One region of the Pseudomonas allii genome, then DNA from elsewhere that is predicted to be linked to it. Evidence: predicted binding sites of a transcription regulator. Region 1 holds the regulator's gene; the other holds the start of a gene.
What was found. The regulator FliA, encoded in region 1, starts transcription of late flagellar genes. The targets are predictions, from matches to a motif close to CTAAAGTTTNNNNNNNNNNNGCCGNTAA.
Positions count from the first base shown of each region.

Region 1 (11,630 bases):
GTTGCATTGGCGGTGCCGGTGCCGGTCAGGCTGCGGCGCACATCCAGGTTGCGCGACACCACCAGCACCACCCGACGGTTACGCGCGCGCCCTTCCGCCGTGGCGTTATTGGCCACCGGCTGGAACTCACCGTAGCCTACGGACGCCAGGCGACCAGGGTTCACGCCCTGCATCGCCAGCATGCGCACGATGCTTGAAGCGCGGGCCGAGGACAGCTCCCAGTTGGTCGGGTACTGCGCAGTGCTGATCGGGAAATTGTCGGTGAAACCTTCGACATGGATCGGGTTTTCAAATGGCTTGAGGATCGCCGCCACCTTGTCGATGATGGTGAACGCCTGGTCACTGGGCAACGCATCGGCACTGGCGAACAGCAGGCTGGAATTGAGTTCGATCTCCACCCACAGCTCATTGCCGCGCACCGTCATCTGGTTGGAGCTGATCAGGTCGCCAAACGCCGCGCTGATGTCGTCGGCGATGCTTTTCAGCGGGTCGCTGGTGCCGCCCACGCCGGCAGCGGTTTCATCGCTGTCGTTCACCAGCGGCTTGGCCGGGGTCACGGTCTTGGGCCGCTCTTCACCAATCGGAATCGGCTTGAGCGCACGGTCGGCGTCGTTGAACACGCCGATCAGCGCCTGGGAAATGACTTTGTACTTGCCTTCGTTGATCGACGAGATGGAGTACATCACCACGAAAAACGCGAACAGCAGGGTGATGAAGTCCGCATAGGACACCAGCCACCGCTCGTGGTTGACGTGCTCTTCAGGCTCGCGACGGCGACGGCTCACAGGCAATTACCTCCCTGCACACAGTACTCACTGCCAACCGGTTCATTGTGGCGAGCGAGCTTGCTCGCGTTGGGCTGCGGAGCAGCCCCAAAACCAGGCACCGCAATCTTTCTGAAAAAACGCGGTGCCTGGATCAGGGCCGCTTCGCGCCCCAACGCGAGCAAGCTCGCTCGCCACAAGTAGATACTCATGGTCATCAATCCATGAAGCCCTGGAGCTTCAATTCGATGGAACGCGGGTTCTCGCCCTCGGCGATCGACAGGATGCCTTCAAGCAGCATCTCGCGATAACGCGACTGGCGCATGGCAATCGACTTGAGTTTGCTCGCCACCGGCAACAGCACCAGGTTGGCACTGGCCACGCCGTAGATGGTCGCGACAAACGCCACGGCAATCCCGCTGCCCAGTTGCGAAGGGTCGGCGAGGTTGCCCATCACGTGGATCAGGCCCATCACCGCACCGATGATGCCGATGGTCGGCGCGTAGCCGCCCATGCTTTCGTAGACTTTGGCGGCGTTGATGTCGCGGCTTTCCTGGGTGTAGAAATCCACTTCCAGGATGCTGCGGATCGCTTCCGGTTCAGCACCGTCCACCAGCAATTGCAAGCCTTTGCGCGCGTAGCTGTCGGGCTCGGCATCGGCCACGCCTTCCAGGCCCAGCAGGCCTTCCTTGCGCGCGGTGAGGCTCCAGTTGACCACGCGGTCGATGCCACCGGGCAGGTCCACGCGTGGCGGGAAAATGATCCATATCAGAATCTGCATGGCGCGCTTGAACGAGCTCATGGGCGATTGCAACAACGCCGCGCCCACGGTGCCGCCGATCACGATCAGCGCCGCCGGGCCGTTGGCCAGGGCGCCGAGGTGCCCGCCCTCGAGGTAGTTGCCGCCGATGATCGCGACAAACGCCATGATGATGCCGATCAGGCTCAGTACATCCATCAGAGGCAGGCCTCCACCAGATGCTTGCCGATGTCGTCCAGGCTGTAGACGGCGTCGGCCAGGTCCGCCTTGACGATGGCCATGGGCATGCCATAGATCACGCAGCTGGCCTCGTCCTGGGCCCAGATGGCACTGCCGCCCTGCTTGAGCAGGCGCGCACCTTCACGGCCGTCGGCGCCCATGCCGGTGAGCACCACCGCCAGAACTTTGTCACCGTAGGACTTGGCTGCCGAACCGAAGGTGATGTCCACGCACGGCTTGTAGTTGAGGCGTTCGTCGCCCGGCAGGATTTTGATCGCGCCACGGCCGTCGACCATCATCTGCTTGCCACCGGGGGCCAGCAGCGCCAGGCCAGGGCGCAGGATGTCACCATCCTCGGCTTCCTTGACGCTGATGCGGCACAGCTTGTCCAGGCGCTCGGCGAACGCCTTGGTGAACGCCGCCGGCATGTGCTGGATCAACACGATCGGCGCCGGGAAGTTGGCCGGCAATTGGGTCAATACGCGTTGCAGCGCAACCGGGCCACCCGTGGAGGTGCCGATGGCGACCAGCTTGTAGGCCTTGCGCTTGGGTGCGGGCGAATGCGACGCCGCAGGCGCCGTCGTGCGAGCGGGTGCCACTGCAGGCCGTGCCACTGGCGCAGGCGCCGGGCGCGCAAACGACGACGTCGGTGCAGCGGGAGCCGGTGCTGGCGCAGCGGTTGGAGCAGGCGTGCTGAACAAGCTACGACGGTTACTGCGCGAAATGCTGTGCACCTTCTCGCACAGCATCTGCTTGACCTTCTCGGGGTTGCGCGAGATGTCTTCGAAATTCTTCGGCAGGAAGTCCACCGCGCCAGCGTCCAGCGCATCCAGGGTGACCCGGGCGCCTTCGTGCGTCAGCGAGGAAAACATCAGGACCGGGGTCGGGCAGCGTTGCATGATGTGCCGGACTGCCGTGATGCCATCCATCATCGGCATCTCGTAGTCCATGGTGATCACGTCCGGTTTCAACGCAATGGCTTGATCAATCGCCTCTTTGCCGTTGGTGGCCGTGCCGACCACCTGGATCGTTGGATCGGCGGAAAGAATTTCCGAGACGCGGCGGCGGAAGAAACCCGAATCGTCCACCACCAGGACCTTGACTGCCATAAACACTCCGTTAGGCGGGGCGGGCACTACCGCCCTGCCCCACCAGAATCAAATACGCCGAGCGGCGTAACGCTTGAGCATGCTCGGAACATCGAGAATCAGCGCGATCCGACCGTCACCGGTGATGGTCGCACCCGACATGCCCGGGGTTCCCTGCAGCATTTTGCCCAAAGGCTTGATGACCACTTCTTCCTGGCCAACCAGTTGATCGACGACAAAGCCGATGCGCTGGGTGCCCACGGACAGAATCACCACATGGCCTTCGCGCTGTTCTTCATGGGCAGCCGAGGCCACCAGCCAGCGCTTGAGGTAGAACAGGGGCAACGCCTTGTCGCGCACGATCACCACTTCCTGGCCGTCCACCACGTTGGTGCGCGACAGGTCGAGGTGGAAGATCTCGTTGACGTTGACCAGCGGGAAGGCGAACGCCTGGTTGCCCAGCATCACCATCAGGGTCGGCATGATCGCCAGGGTCAACGGCACCTTGATGACGATCTTGGAGCCCTGGCCCTTGGTCGAGTAGATGTTGATCGAGCCGTTGAGCTGGCTGATCTTGGTCTTCACCACGTCCATGCCGACGCCACGGCCGGACACGTCGGAAATCTCGGTCTTGGTCGAGAAACCCGGGGCGAAGATCAGGTTGTAGCACTCGGTGTCGGTCAGGCGGTCGGCGGCGTCCTTGTCCATCACGCCGCGCTTGACCGCGATGTTGCGCAATATGGTCGGGTCCATGCCTTTGCCGTCGTCAGTGATCGACAGCAGGATATGGTCGCCCTCTTGCTCCGCCGCCAGGATCACCTTGCCGCCACGGGACTTGCCCGAGGCTTCGCGTTCTTCCGGGGTTTCCACGCCGTGGTCGACGGCGTTGCGCACCAAGTGGACCAGCGGGTCGGCCAGGGCCTCGACCAGGTTCTTGTCGAGGTCGGTTTCTTCGCCCACCAGTTCCAGGTTGATTTCTTTCTTCAGCTGACGCGCCAGGTCGCGAACCAGGCGCGGGAAACGGCCGAAGACTTTCTTGATCGGCTGCATCCGCGTTTTCATCACGGCGGTCTGCAGGTCGGCGGTGACCACGTCGAGGTTCGACACGGCCTTTTGCATGGCTTCATCGCCACTGCTCAGGCCCAGGCGCACCAGGCGGTTACGCACCAGTACCAGTTCGCCGACCATGTTCATGATGTCGTCCAGGCGCGCGGTATCAACCCGCACGGTGGTTTCGGCTTCACTGGCAGGCTTCTCGGCTGCCGGCGCGGCGGCAGCACGTGCCGGAGCAGGTGCGGCGGCCGGGGCCGGTGCTGGCTTGGCAGCCGGTGCAGGTTTGGCGGCCGGCGCTGGTGCAGCGGCTTTGGCGGCGACCGGCGCAGCGGTCGCCACCGCAGCGGCCGGGGCCACTTCGCTGAACTTGCCCTTGCCGTGCAACTCGTCCAGCAGGGATTCGAACTCGTGATCGGAGATCAGCCCATCGCCCGCAGGAGCGGCGCTGGCAGCAGCCGGTGCCGCAGCCGTGGCGGCGACTTCCGGCAAGGCGTCGGCCGCGAAGGTGCCCTTGCCATGCAGTTGGTCGAGCAATGCCTCGAATTCATCGTCGGTAATGTCGGTGCTGGCGCTGGCCGCCGGTGCATCCGCAGCGGCAGCAGCAGGTGCCACGGCGTCGGCCGCGAACTGGCCTTTGCCATGCAACTGGTCGAGCAGCGATTCGAACTCGGCGTCGGTGATGTCTTCGCTGGTCGGTGCAGCGACCGGCGCAGCCGGTGCCTCCGCCTCGGCCTTGACGGCACTGAGGGAGTTGAGCAGCTGTTCGAACTCGCTGTCGGTCACATCCGGCTCGGCCTCAACCACAGGCTCCGGTGCGGCTTCAACCATCGGTGCGGCCGACGTGTCGGCAGGCTCCGCATAGCGCGCCAGGGCGGCCAGCAGTTCCGGGGTAGCCGCCGTGATCGGGGCACGCTCACGCACCTCGCTGAACATGCCGTTGACCGCATCCAGTGCTTCGAGAATCACGTCCATCAACTCCGAATCAACGTGACGCTCACCCTTGCGCAGGATGTCGAACACGTTCTCGGCGATGTGGCAGCACTCCACCAGCTCATGGAGCTGGAGGAAGCCGGCGCCCCCTTTTACAGTGTGAAAACCGCGAAAAATTGCATTGAGCAGGTTCGCATCATCCGGTCGGCTTTCCAGCTCGACCAGTTGCTCGGACAACTGCTCTAAAATTTCGCCGGCCTCTACAAGGAAATCCTGAAGGATTTCTTCATCGGCGCCGAAGCTCATGTGGGTGCTCCTTAGAAGCCTAAACTGGATAACAGGTCATCGACATCATCTTGACCCGATACAACGTCTTCACGTTTATCGGCATGAATCTGCGGACCTTCACCCTTGGCGAGATGTTTTTGTGGATCTTTTTCCGAGAGGATCGCTTCGCGGTCATGTTCGATGCCGGCGAAACGGTCAACCTGGCCTGCCATAAGCACCAATTTGAGCAAGTTGCTTTCCACTTCGGTGACCAACTGGGTCACACGCTTGATCACCTGACCGGTGAGGTCCTGGTAATCCTGGGCCAGCAGAATGTCGTTGAGGTTGCTGGAAACCGTACGGTTTTCCTGCTCGCTGCGTGACAGAAAACCGTCGACCCGACGCGCCAACTCGCGAAACTCCTCGGCCCCCACTTCCCGGCGCATGAAGCGGCCCCAGTCGTGGCTCAGGGCCTGGGCTTCAGTGGCCATGCCGTTGACCAGGGGCGTGGCGTTTTCCACCAGGTCCATGGTGCGGTTGGCCGCCGCCTCAGTCAGCCTGACCACATAGGACAGGCGTTCGGTGGCATCGGTGATTTGCGAGATTTCTTCGGCCTGGGGCATGTGCGGGTCAATCTGGAAATTGACGATCGCACTGTGCAGCTCGCGTGTGAGCTTGCCCACTTCCTGATACAGGCCGCGGTCACGGGTCTGGTTGAGCTCATGGATTAACTGCACCGCGTCGCCGAACTGGCCTCTTTCAAGGCTGTCGACCAACTGGTGAGCATGCTTTTTCAGGGTCGACTCGAAGTCTCCCTGTGACGTTTCTTTATGCTCCATAGCTCCCCCGCGATGGCATTAGCCGTGGATGCGTTCGAAGATTTTTTCGATCTTCTCTTTCAAGGCCAATGCCGTGAATGGCTTGACCACGTAACCGTTGACCCCGGCCTGGGCGGCTTCGATGATCTGCTCACGCTTGGCTTCGGCGGTGACCATCAGCACAGGCAGGCTGCGCAGCTTTTCGTCAGCGCGCACGTGGCGCAGCAAGTCGATACCGGTCATGCCCGGCATGTTCCAGTCTGTTACCAGAAAGTCGATGCTCCCGCTGTTGAGGATCGGAATGGCCGTAATGCCGTCATCCGCCTCGACCGTGTTTGTGAACCCAAGGTCACGCAACAGGTTTTTTATGATCCGCCGCATCGTTGAGAAGTCATCAACGATGAGGATTTTCATGTTCTTGTCCAATTCGACCTCCAAGCAGTCTTAAACGCGCCCAGCACCTGGACGCGCCATTTCAATCAACAGGCATTACACAAAAAGGACTGCCGGGGGCACCACGGGTCGAACCCGCGAAGGCCGGTTGCCCTCGCGGTATCGTCTGCAGTGTCCCCACACTGCCTGTTCAGCGCGCTCGCCACTCTCCCAAACGCCCCCGCAAGCGGGCTGCGCACTGGCTGTGCAACTGGCTGACCCGCGATTCGCTGACACCCAGGACCTCACCGATTTCCTTGAGGTTCAGCTCTTCGTCGTAGTACAGCGCCAACACCAGCCGCTCACGCTCCGGCAAATTGGCAATCGCGTCCGCCAACGCTCCCTGGAAACGCTCATCTTCCAGGTCACGCGATGGCTCCATATGAGCACTCGCGCCGTCCTCGTGCAGCCCTTCATGTTCGCCGTCCTGCAACAGGTCGTCGAAACTGAACAGGCGGCTGCCCAAGGTATCGTTCAAAATCCCGTAGTAATCGTCGAGACTCAATTGGAGTTCGGCCGCAACTTCGTGATCTTTAGCGTCGCGACCGGTTTTTGCTTCAATTGCGCGAATTGCGTCACTGACCATGCGTGTGTTGCGGTGTACCGAACGCGGCGCCCAGTCACCTTTGCGCACTTCATCGAGCATCGCGCCACGGATGCGGATGCCCGCATACGTCTCGAAACTCGCCCCCTTGCTCGCGTCGTATTTGGTCGACACTTCGAGCAGACCGATCATACCCGCCTGGATCAGGTCTTCGACCTGCACGCTGGCGGGCAGGCGTGCCAGCAGGTGATAGGCAATGCGCTTGACCAGGGGCGCGTAGCGCTCGATCAATTCACCCTGGCTGTCACGGGCAGATTTCTTATACGCGTTGTAGCCGGTCGCTGTCATAGCACGGGTCCTGCGCTCGTCTGGTGCACCAATCGCTCGACGAAAAACTCCAGATGCCCCCGGGGGTTGGCGGGCAACGGCCAGGTATCGACCTTCTGGGCAATAGCCTTGAACGCCAGTGCACACTTGGAACGAGGGAATGCTTCGTAGACTGCACGCTGCTTTTGCACAGCCTTGCGCACACACTCGTCGTAGGGAACTGCGCCGACGTATTGTAAGGCGACATCGAGGAAACGATCCGTGACCTTGGTCAACTTGGCGAACAGGTTGCGCCCTTCCTGCGGGCTCTGGGCCATGTTGGCCAGCACGCGGAAGCGGTTCATGCCGTAGTCACGGTTAAGCAGTTTGATCAGGGCGTAGGCGTCGGTGATCGAGGTGGGTTCATCGCAGACCACCAGCAACACTTCCTGCGCAGCGCGCACAAAGCTGACCACGGACTCGCCGATCCCGGCGGCGGTGTCGATCACCAGCACGTCGAGGTTGTCGCCGATGTCACTGAACGCCTGGATCAGCCCGGCATGCTGCGCCGGACTCAGGTGCACCATGCTCTGGGTGCCGGAGGCGGCCGGGACGATGCGGATGCCACCAGGCCCCTGCAGCAGCACATCGCGCAGCTCACAGCGGCCCTCGATCACATCGGCAAGGGTATGTTTGGGCGTCAGCCCCAGCAGAACGTCGACGTTCGCCAACCCCAGGTCAGCATCCAGCAGCATGACGCGACGGCCAAGCTCTGCCAGGGCCAGGGACAAATTCACTGACACGTTAGTTTTCCCGACGCCACCTTTGCCGCCGGTCACCGCGATCACCTGTACGGGATGCATGCTGCCCATTTTATTTCTTTACCTTGTCTTGCTTAGACGCAGGCTACATGGCTTGGCCGCGTGAATCGCTTGCAGACCATCGATGTAGATACATTTCACGGTGTTCATACCGTCCTCAACCTACCCGCTTCGCCGGGTTGTGGTAGAGGTCGGCGAACATATCGGCCATCGCTTCCTCGCTAGGCTCGTCTTGCATTTGCACGCTGACTGCACGGCTGACCAACTGATGACGGCGCGGCAGATGCAGATCATCCGGAATCCGCGGCCCGTCGGTCAGGTAGGCGACCGGCAACTCATGACTGATGGCCAGGCTCAACACCTCGCCCAGGCTCGCGGTTTCGTCGAGCTTGGTGAGGATGCAACCGGCCAGGCCGCAGCGCTTGTAACTATGATACGCAGCGGTAAGAACCTGTTTCTGGCTGGTGGTTGCAAGCACCAGGTAATTTTTCGATTTGATGCCACGCCCGGCCAGGCTTTCCAACTGCATGCGCAAGGCCGGGTCGCTGGCTTGCAGGCCGGCGGTGTCGATCAGCACCACGCGCTTGCGCAGCAGCGGGTCGAGGGCATTGGCCAGGGACTGGCCCGGGTCGACATGGGTCACCGACACATTGAGAATGCGGCCCAGGGTCTTGAGCTGTTCCTGGGCACCGATACGGTAGCTGTCCATGCTCACCAGCGCGATATTCTGCGCGCCGTACTTGAGCACGTAACGCGCCGCCAGCTTGGCCAGGGTGGTGGTTTTGCCCATGCCGGCGGGGCCGACCATGGCGATCACACCGCCCTCTTCCAGGGGTTCGATCTCCGGGGTGACGATCATCCGCGCCAGATGGGCCAGCAACATGCGCCAGGCCTGGCGAGGCTCTTCGATTTCGGTGGTCAGGGCCAGCAGGTCGCGGGACAACGGGCCGGACAGGCCGATGCGTTGCAGGCGTCGCCACAGATTGGCCTGTTGCGGCTTGCTGCCTTGCAACTGGTTCCAGGCCAGCGAGCCCAACTGCACTTCGAGCAGCTCACGCAAACCGTTGAGTTCAAAGCGCATTGAATCGAACACCCGCTGGTCAACCGCCGCTGCCGGGGCTGGCGCAGCAGGACGCGGCGGCTCTTTGAAGGTCGGCTCCACCAGCGGCTCGGCAGCGGTCAACGGCAGGCCGGCGAACAACTGGCGATTGGTGCTGGCATCGCTGTCGCCACGCATGCTCAGTTCGGCCTGGGCCGAAACAATGCGCGAAGCGGTCTTGCGCAGCTCGTCTTCGAGCTCCATGTTCGGTACGCGCGGCGCCAGGGCCGAAGGTGTGTAATCCAGGGCAGCCGTCAGCTCGACACCGCCGGCAATACGACGGTTTCCGATAATCGCGGCGTCGGCGCCCAGCTCATCACGAACCAGTTTCATGGCCTGACGCATATCGGCGGCGAAAAAACGCTTCACTTGCATAACCCACTACCCTCAGCCGTTGGGCCCTACTGTCGCGACGATAGTCACTTGCTTGTTGTCAGGAATTTCCTGATAAGCCAAAACGTGCAAATTCGGTACTGCCAGGCGTCCAAACCGCGACAACATCGCTCGGACCGGGCCTGCCACCAGCAGGATCACCGGTTGGCCTTGCATTTCCTGGCGCTGCGCGGCGTCGATCAACGAACGCTGCAGCTTCTCAGCCATGCTTGGCTCCAGCAGAACGCCCTCTTCCTGGCCTTGTCCTGCCTTCTGAATACTATTGAGCAATATTTGTTCCAACCTGGGTTCCAAGGTGATCACAGGCAGCTCGGAGTCAAGCCCTACAATGCTTTGCACGATTGCGCGCGACAATCCGACGCGCACCGCGGCCACCAGGGCGGCAGTATCTTGACTCTTGGCGGCATTGTTGGCGATAGCCTCGGCAATGCTGCGAATGTCGCGTACCGGCACCTGTTCGGCCAGCAGCGCCTGCAACACCTTGAGCAGCTGCGACAGCGACAGGATGCCCGGCACCAGCTCTTCGGCGAGTTTTGGCGAGGCTTTGCCAAGCAACCCCATCAATTGCTGGACTTCTTCGTGGCCGATCAGCTCATGGGAGTGCTTGTAGAGGATCTGGTTGAGGTGGGTGGCGACCACGGTGCTGGCGTCCACCACCGTGTAACCCAGGGACTGCGCCTGGCTGCGCTGGCTGATTTCGATCCACACCGCGTCCAGGCCAAAAGCCGGATCTTTGGCGGTAATGCCGTTGAGACTGCCGAACACCTGCCCCGGGTTGATCGCGAGTTCGCGGTCCGGGTAGATCTCGGCTTCGGCCAGGATCACGCCCATCAGGGTCAGGCGGTAGGCGCTGGGCGCCAGGTCCAGGTTGTCGCGGATATGCACGGTGGGCATCAGGAAGCCCAGGTCCTGGGACAGCTTCTTGCGCACGCCCTTGATCCGCGCGAGCAGCTGGCCGCCCTGGTTGCGGTCCACCAGCGGGATGAGGCGGTAGCCCACTTCCAGGCCGATCATGTCGATCGGGGTCACGTCATCCCAGCCCAGCTCCTTGGTTTCCTGGGCGCGGGCCGGGGATGGCAGCAGTTCCTGCTGGCGTGCAATCTCCTGCTGGGCCTGGACCTTGACCGCATTCTGCTTTTTCCAGAACAGGTAGGCAGCACCCGCCGCCATGGCCGCCATGCTCAGGAACGATACGTGGGGCATGCCCGGCACGATGCCCATGATCGCCATGATGCCCGCCGCCACGGCCAGGGCCTTGGGCGAGGCAAACATCTGCCGGCTGATCTGCTTGCCCATGTCCTCGGAGCCCGACGCACGAGTCACCATGATCGCCGCTGCTGTGGATAACAACAGTGATGGCAATTGCGCCACTAAACCGTCACCGATGGTCAGCAAGGCGTACACCTTGCCCGCATCGCCGAAGGTCATGCCGTGCTGGAAGATACCGACGGCCATGCCGCCGATGAGGTTGATGAACAGGATCAGCAGGCCGGCAATGGCGTCACCGCGCACGAATTTGCTGGCACCGTCCATGGAACCGTAGAACTCGGCTTCCTGGGCCACTTCCAAGCGGCGAGTCTTGGCCTGGTTCTGGTCGATCAGGCCGGCGTTGAGGTCGGCGTCGATGGCCATTTGTTTGCCGGGCATGGCGTCAAGGGTAAACCGTGCGCTCACCTCGGAAATCCGCCCGGCGCCCTTGGTCACCACCACGAAGTTGATGATCATCAGGATCGCGAACACCACGATACCGACCACGTAGTTACCGCCAATCACCACCTCGCCGAAGGCCTGGATCACCTTACCGGCGGCGGCATGGCCGTCCTGACCGTGGAGCATCACCACGCGGGTGGACGCCACGTTCAGCGCCAGGCGCAGCAAGGTGGCCACCAGCAGGATGGTCGGGAATACCGCAAAATCCAGCGGCCGCAGGGCATACACGCAGACCAGCAGCACCACGACGGACAGGGCAATGTTGAAGGTAAAGAACACGTCGAGCAGGAACGGCGGCATCGGCAACATCATCATTGCCAGCATCACCAGCAACAACAACGGCACACCCAGATTGCCCCGCGAGAGGTCAGTCAGGGTGCTGCGCGCCGTGCCGAGCATTTGAGAGCGATCCACCAGTATTCCTCG
Region 1 is NZ_AP039450.1:4,741,479-4,753,108, forward strand. It holds gene motD (flagellar motor protein MotD) at 1-785, opposite strand, end outside; gene ACZ445_RS21595 (flagellar motor protein) at 982-1,722, opposite strand; gene ACZ445_RS21600 (protein-glutamate methylesterase/protein-glutamine glutaminase) at 1,722-2,852, opposite strand; gene ACZ445_RS21605 (chemotaxis protein CheA) at 2,901-5,120, opposite strand; gene ACZ445_RS21610 (protein phosphatase CheZ) at 5,132-5,920, opposite strand; gene ACZ445_RS21615 (chemotaxis response regulator CheY) at 5,939-6,313, opposite strand; gene fliA (RNA polymerase sigma factor FliA) at 6,483-7,223, opposite strand; gene fleN (flagellar synthesis regulator FleN) at 7,220-8,053, opposite strand; gene flhF (flagellar biosynthesis protein FlhF) at 8,160-9,476, opposite strand; gene flhA (flagellar biosynthesis protein FlhA) at 9,489-11,603, opposite strand.

Region 2 (5,813 bases), 2.0 Mb from region 1:
AGCTTAACCGAATAGGGGAGGCGTAGCGAAAGCGAGTCTTAATAGGGCGTCTAGTCGCTGGGAATAGACCCGAAACCGGGCGATCTATCCATGGGCAGGTTGAAGGTTGGGTAACACTAACTGGAGGACCGAACCGACTACCGTTGAAAAGTTAGCGGATGACCTGTGGATCGGAGTGAAAGGCTAATCAAGCTCGGAGATAGCTGGTTCTCCTCGAAAGCTATTTAGGTAGCGCCTCATGTATCACTGTAGGGGGTAGAGCACTGTTTCGGCTAGGGGGTCATCCCGACTTACCAAACCGATGCAAACTCCGAATACCTACAAGTGCCGAGCATGGGAGACACACGGCGGGTGCTAACGTCCGTCGTGAAAAGGGAAACAACCCAGACCGTCAGCTAAGGTCCCAAAGTTATGGTTAAGTGGGAAACGATGTGGGAAGGCTTAGACAGCTAGGAGGTTGGCTTAGAAGCAGCCACCCTTTAAAGAAAGCGTAATAGCTCACTAGTCGAGTCGGCCTGCGCGGAAGATGTAACGGGGCTCAAACCATACACCGAAGCTACGGGTATCACGTAAGTGATGCGGTAGAGGAGCGTTCTGTAAGCCTGTGAAGGTGAGTTGAGAAGCTTGCTGGAGGTATCAGAAGTGCGAATGCTGACATGAGTAACGACAATGGGTGTGAAAAACACCCACGCCGAAAGACCAAGGTTTCCTGCGCAACGTTAATCGACGCAGGGTTAGTCGGTCCCTAAGGCGAGGCTGAAAAGCGTAGTCGATGGAAAACAGGTTAATATTCCTGTACTTCTGGTTATTGCGATGGAGGGACGGAGAAGGCTAGGCCAGCTTGGCGTTGGTTGTCCAAGTTTAAGGTGGTAGGCTGAGATCTTAGGTAAATCCGGGATCTTAAGGCCGAGAGCTGATGACGAGTTACCTTTTAGGTGACGAAGTGGTTGATGCCATGCTTCCAAGAAAAGCTTCTAAGCTTCAGGTAACCAGGAACCGTACCCCAAACCGACACAGGTGGTTGGGTAGAGAATACCAAGGCGCTTGAGAGAACTCGGGTGAAGGAACTAGGCAAAATGGCACCGTAACTTCGGGAGAAGGTGCGCCGGTGAGGGTGAAGGACTTGCTCCGTAAGCTCATGCCGGTCGAAGATACCAGGCCGCTGCGACTGTTTATTAAAAACACAGCACTCTGCAAACACGAAAGTGGACGTATAGGGTGTGACGCCTGCCCGGTGCCGGAAGGTTAATTGATGGGGTTAGCTAACGCGAAGCTCTTGATCGAAGCCCCGGTAAACGGCGGCCGTAACTATAACGGTCCTAAGGTAGCGAAATTCCTTGTCGGGTAAGTTCCGACCTGCACGAATGGCGTAACGATGGCGGCGCTGTCTCCACCCGAGACTCAGTGAAATTGAAATCGCTGTGAAGATGCAGTGTATCCGCGGCTAGACGGAAAGACCCCGTGAACCTTTACTATAGCTTTGCACTGGACTTTGAATTTGCTTGTGTAGGATAGGTGGGAGGCTTTGAAGCGTGGACGCCAGTTCGCGTGGAGCCATCCTTGAAATACCACCCTGGCAACTTTGAGGTTCTAACTCAGGTCCGTTATCCGGATCGAGGACAGTGTATGGTGGGTAGTTTGACTGGGGCGGTCTCCTCCTAAAGAGTAACGGAGGAGTACGAAGGTGCGCTCAGACCGGTCGGAAATCGGTCGTAGAGTATAAAGGCAAAAGCGCGCTTGACTGCGAGACAGACACGTCGAGCAGGTACGAAAGTAGGTCTTAGTGATCCGGTGGTTCTGTATGGAAGGGCCATCGCTCAACGGATAAAAGGTACTCCGGGGATAACAGGCTGATACCGCCCAAGAGTTCATATCGACGGCGGTGTTTGGCACCTCGATGTCGGCTCATCACATCCTGGGGCTGAAGCCGGTCCCAAGGGTATGGCTGTTCGCCATTTAAAGTGGTACGCGAGCTGGGTTTAGAACGTCGTGAGACAGTTCGGTCCCTATCTGCCGTGGACGTTTGAGATTTGAGAGGGGCTGCTCCTAGTACGAGAGGACCGGAGTGGACGAACCTCTGGTGTTCCGGTTGTCACGCCAGTGGCATTGCCGGGTAGCTATGTTCGGAATAGATAACCGCTGAAAGCATCTAAGCGGGAAACTAGCCTCAAGATGAGATCTCACTGGAACCTTGAGTTCCCTGAAGGGCCGTCGAAGACTACGACGTTGATAGGTTGGGTGTGTAAGCGCTGTGAGGCGTTGAGCTAACCAATACTAATTGCCCGTGAGGCTTGACCATATAACACCCAAGCAATTTGACCACTCTAACGAGCATCAGATTGCGGTGTGTGAAGACGAAAATGAACCGAAAGTTCGACGCTCACAAAGCACCGAAAGCTGTCACATACCCAATTTGCTGAAGCGAGGCTTAGGCCGCGACTCAGTACCCGAATTTCTTGACGACCATAGAGCATTGGAACCACCTGATCCCATCCCGAACTCAGTAGTGAAACGATGCATCGCCGATGGTAGTGTGGGGTTTCCCCATGTGAGAGTAGGTCATCGTCAAGATTAAATTCCAGAACCCCTGATTGCTAATGCAGTCAGGGGTTTTGTTTATGTAGAAGTCCATGAATTTCACCGGCACGTTGCTAACCCAACGGTCCGGTACACAGAATTTCTTGACGACCATAGAGCATTGGAACCACCTGATCCCATCCCGAACTCAGCAGTGAAACGATGCATCGCCGATGGTAGTGTGGGGTTTCCCCATGTGAGAGTAGGTCATCGTCAAGATTGAATTCCGAAACCCCTGTCTGCGCTAGCAGACAGGGGTTTTGTCGCTTGGGGCTATAAGTCACCACAACTTGTAGTTTCCTCACACATGTCTACCGCTGGTCAGTTTCCTGCTTAAAAATCAGAAACGTCTCACAATTTCCTAAGCTTTGCCGCGGCTTGGCCGAAAGCCTGACGAGCCATGCGTGCACCGAAATAGAGCGGCCCGAGAAGCTGCCTATACCGTTACATGGAATGTTCCACTCGGCACGCTCACCCCCCTTTGGCAAAAGAAGTCGATGAAATGAATCTCAAGTTCAGTCATAAAATTCTGTTGGCCGCGTCAGGCGTCGTGGTTCTGGCCTTCGCGTTATTCACCCTCTACAACGACTACCTGCAGCGCAGCACGATCAAGCAGAACCTGGAGTCGTCCATCCAGCAATCCGGTGAACTCACTGCCAGCAGTGTGCAGAACTGGCTTAGTGGCCGAATATTGGTACTCGAAAGCCTTACGCAAAACGTTGCTCACCAAGGCAGTAGTGCCGACCTTCCTGGCCTGGTTGATCAGCCGGCGTTAACTGATAACTTCCAGTTCACCTATGTTGGCCAAACCAACGGTGTGTTTACCCAACGTCCTGACGCAAAAATGCCCGATGGCTACGACCCACGTCAGCGTCCCTGGTACAAACAGGCAGTAGCTGCAGATAAACCGATGCTTACGCCACCCTATATGGCAGCGGTGGGTGGGCAGATCGTGACCATCGCCATGCCGGTGAAAAAGGACGGCGAGTTGCTTGGTGTGGTCGGCGGTGACCTGAGCCTGCAGACCTTGGTGAAGATCATCAACTCGGTGGATTTTGGCGGCATTGGCCATGCGTTCCTGGTCAGTGGCGACGGGCAAGTTATCGTCAGTCCCGATCAGGACCAGGTGATGAAAAACCTCAAGGACATCTACCCCGGCACCCAAGTGCGCATTGAGAAGGTCAGTCAGGACGTCGTTCTCAATGGCCAGGACCGAATCTTGTCATTCACCCCTATCAGCGGCTTGCCAGGCGCGGATTGGTATATCGGCCTGTCGATTGATAAAGACAAAGCCTACGCACCGCTGGGCAAATTCCGGACATCTGCGTTGATTGCCATGTTGATTGCCGTGGTTGCGATTGCCGTGCTCCTGAGCTTGCTGATTCAAGTTTTGCTGCGACCCCTGACCACTATGGGCGTGGCGATGCAGGATATCGCCCAAGGCGAGGGTGACCTGACCCGTCGTCTGGCGGTCACTAGCAACGACGAGTTTGGCGAAGTCGGCAGTGCGTTCAATCAGTTCGTAGAGCGCATCCATGCGTCGATTTCGGAAGTGTCCTCGGCTACGCGCCAGGTGCATGACTTGTCCCAGCGTGTGATGGCTTCGTCCAATGCCTCTATCGTCGGTTCCGACGAGCAAAGCGCGCGCACTAACAGCGTCGCCGCAGCGATCAATGAACTGGGTGCCGCCACCCAGGAAATCGCGCGCAACGCCGCCGATGCGTCACAACACGCCAGTGGTGCCAGCGAGCAGGCCGACGATGGCCGCAAAGTGGTCGAGCAGACCATCCTTGCCATGTCGGAGTTGTCGCAGAAGATCAGCTTGTCCTGCACCCAGATTGAAACCCTGAACGCCAGCACCGACAACATCGGTCACATCCTTGATGTGATCAAAGGCATCTCCCAGCAAACCAACTTGCTGGCGCTTAACGCTGCCATCGAGGCGGCCCGTGCTGGTGAGGCCGGACGAGGCTTTGCGGTGGTCGCCGACGAGGTACGTAACCTGGCTCACCGCACCCAGGAGTCGGCCGAGGAGATCCACAAAATGATCACTTCGCTGCAAGTGGGCTCGCGTGAAGCGGTGACTACCATGAATGCCAGCCAGGCCTCCAGCGAGGAAAGCGTAGAGGTCGCGAACCAGGCCGGTGAGCGCCTGGTCAGTGTGACCCAGCGAATCGTTGAGATCGACGGCATGAACCAGTCCGTCGCCGCAGCCACTGAAGAACAGACGGCCGTGGTGGAAACCCTCAATGTGGACATCAACCAGATCAACTTGCTGAACCAGCAGGGCGTGGCCAATCTCAATGAAACCCTGAAGGATTGCGATGCCCTGTCGCAGCAGGCCAATCGTTTGAAGCAGCTGGTCGATAGCTTCAAGATCTGACCCGCTGATTCATCGGCAGGGGCGCATCGCGTCGCTCCTGCCGCTTAGCTGAGCATTCGGCGGACATTGTCCAGGGCGCTGCTGGCGAAGTTTTGCACAAACTGTTCGAACCCTGTGTTCGCCGTCTCTGCGGGCTCTGCAATAATTGTCCACATCACCTTGGAGCGCTCCGCTTCAAGTGCTTCCACTTGGATCGCCGCCCACAGTCTGGCCACACCCAGGGTGTTGTAGATCGTGGTCCAGGTCATATGCATAGCCTGTTCGTCCCGGCTATTGAGTTGCTCCACTACACAATTGCCATCGCGGAAGAATTTTGTCCGCAAGGCGCCCACGCCTGAGCCCATCATTTCGATATGGCTCAAGTCCGGAATGAACATATCGAAGCCGGCAAATCGCCCCACCATGTCCCACAGGCGAGAGGCGGAGCAGTTGACCACAACAGACGCCACTATCGGCAGGCCACTCGGGTTGCGGATTAACGTATCGGGTTGCAGCAGTTTCATGAGGTTGTCCTGGAGTATTCAAAGAAAGCCGATGGCCTTGAGGTAATTGCAGCCTTTGCTCAACAGTGCCGTGTCCTTTGCGGGGTAGTGTTCACCCATCTGCTGGACACCTAGTCGCGCGTTGTCGTAACGAATCATTGAAGTGTCCCCGATGTCTTCGTCGAGGCGGTCGAGGTAAAAACCGAGCACGCCAAACAGTGCGTTGTCCTGGCTTACCGTTCGCAGCGCCTGCTGCCATTGAGCGATGCCCACTCGCTTGAAGCGATGGCCCGCCCGACTGAACGCATCCAGGTAGTGCGCCCAGCTCAACGGTTGTGGGTTATGCAGGTTGAACACACTCCGGCTGGCGT
Region 2 is NZ_AP039450.1:121,789-127,601, forward strand. It holds rRNA gene ACZ445_RS00595 (23S ribosomal RNA) at 1-2,299, shown strand, start outside; rRNA gene rrf (5S ribosomal RNA) at 2,456-2,571, shown strand; rRNA gene rrf (5S ribosomal RNA) at 2,681-2,796, shown strand; gene ACZ445_RS00610 (methyl-accepting chemotaxis protein) at 3,080-4,960, shown strand; gene ACZ445_RS00615 (SRPBCC family protein) at 5,005-5,463, opposite strand; gene ACZ445_RS00620 (amino acid adenylation domain-containing protein) at 5,482-5,813, opposite strand, start outside.
Region 2: a site for FliA is predicted at 2,939-2,966, ahead of ACZ445_RS00610 (methyl-accepting chemotaxis protein). Genes of this name have one in related genera too.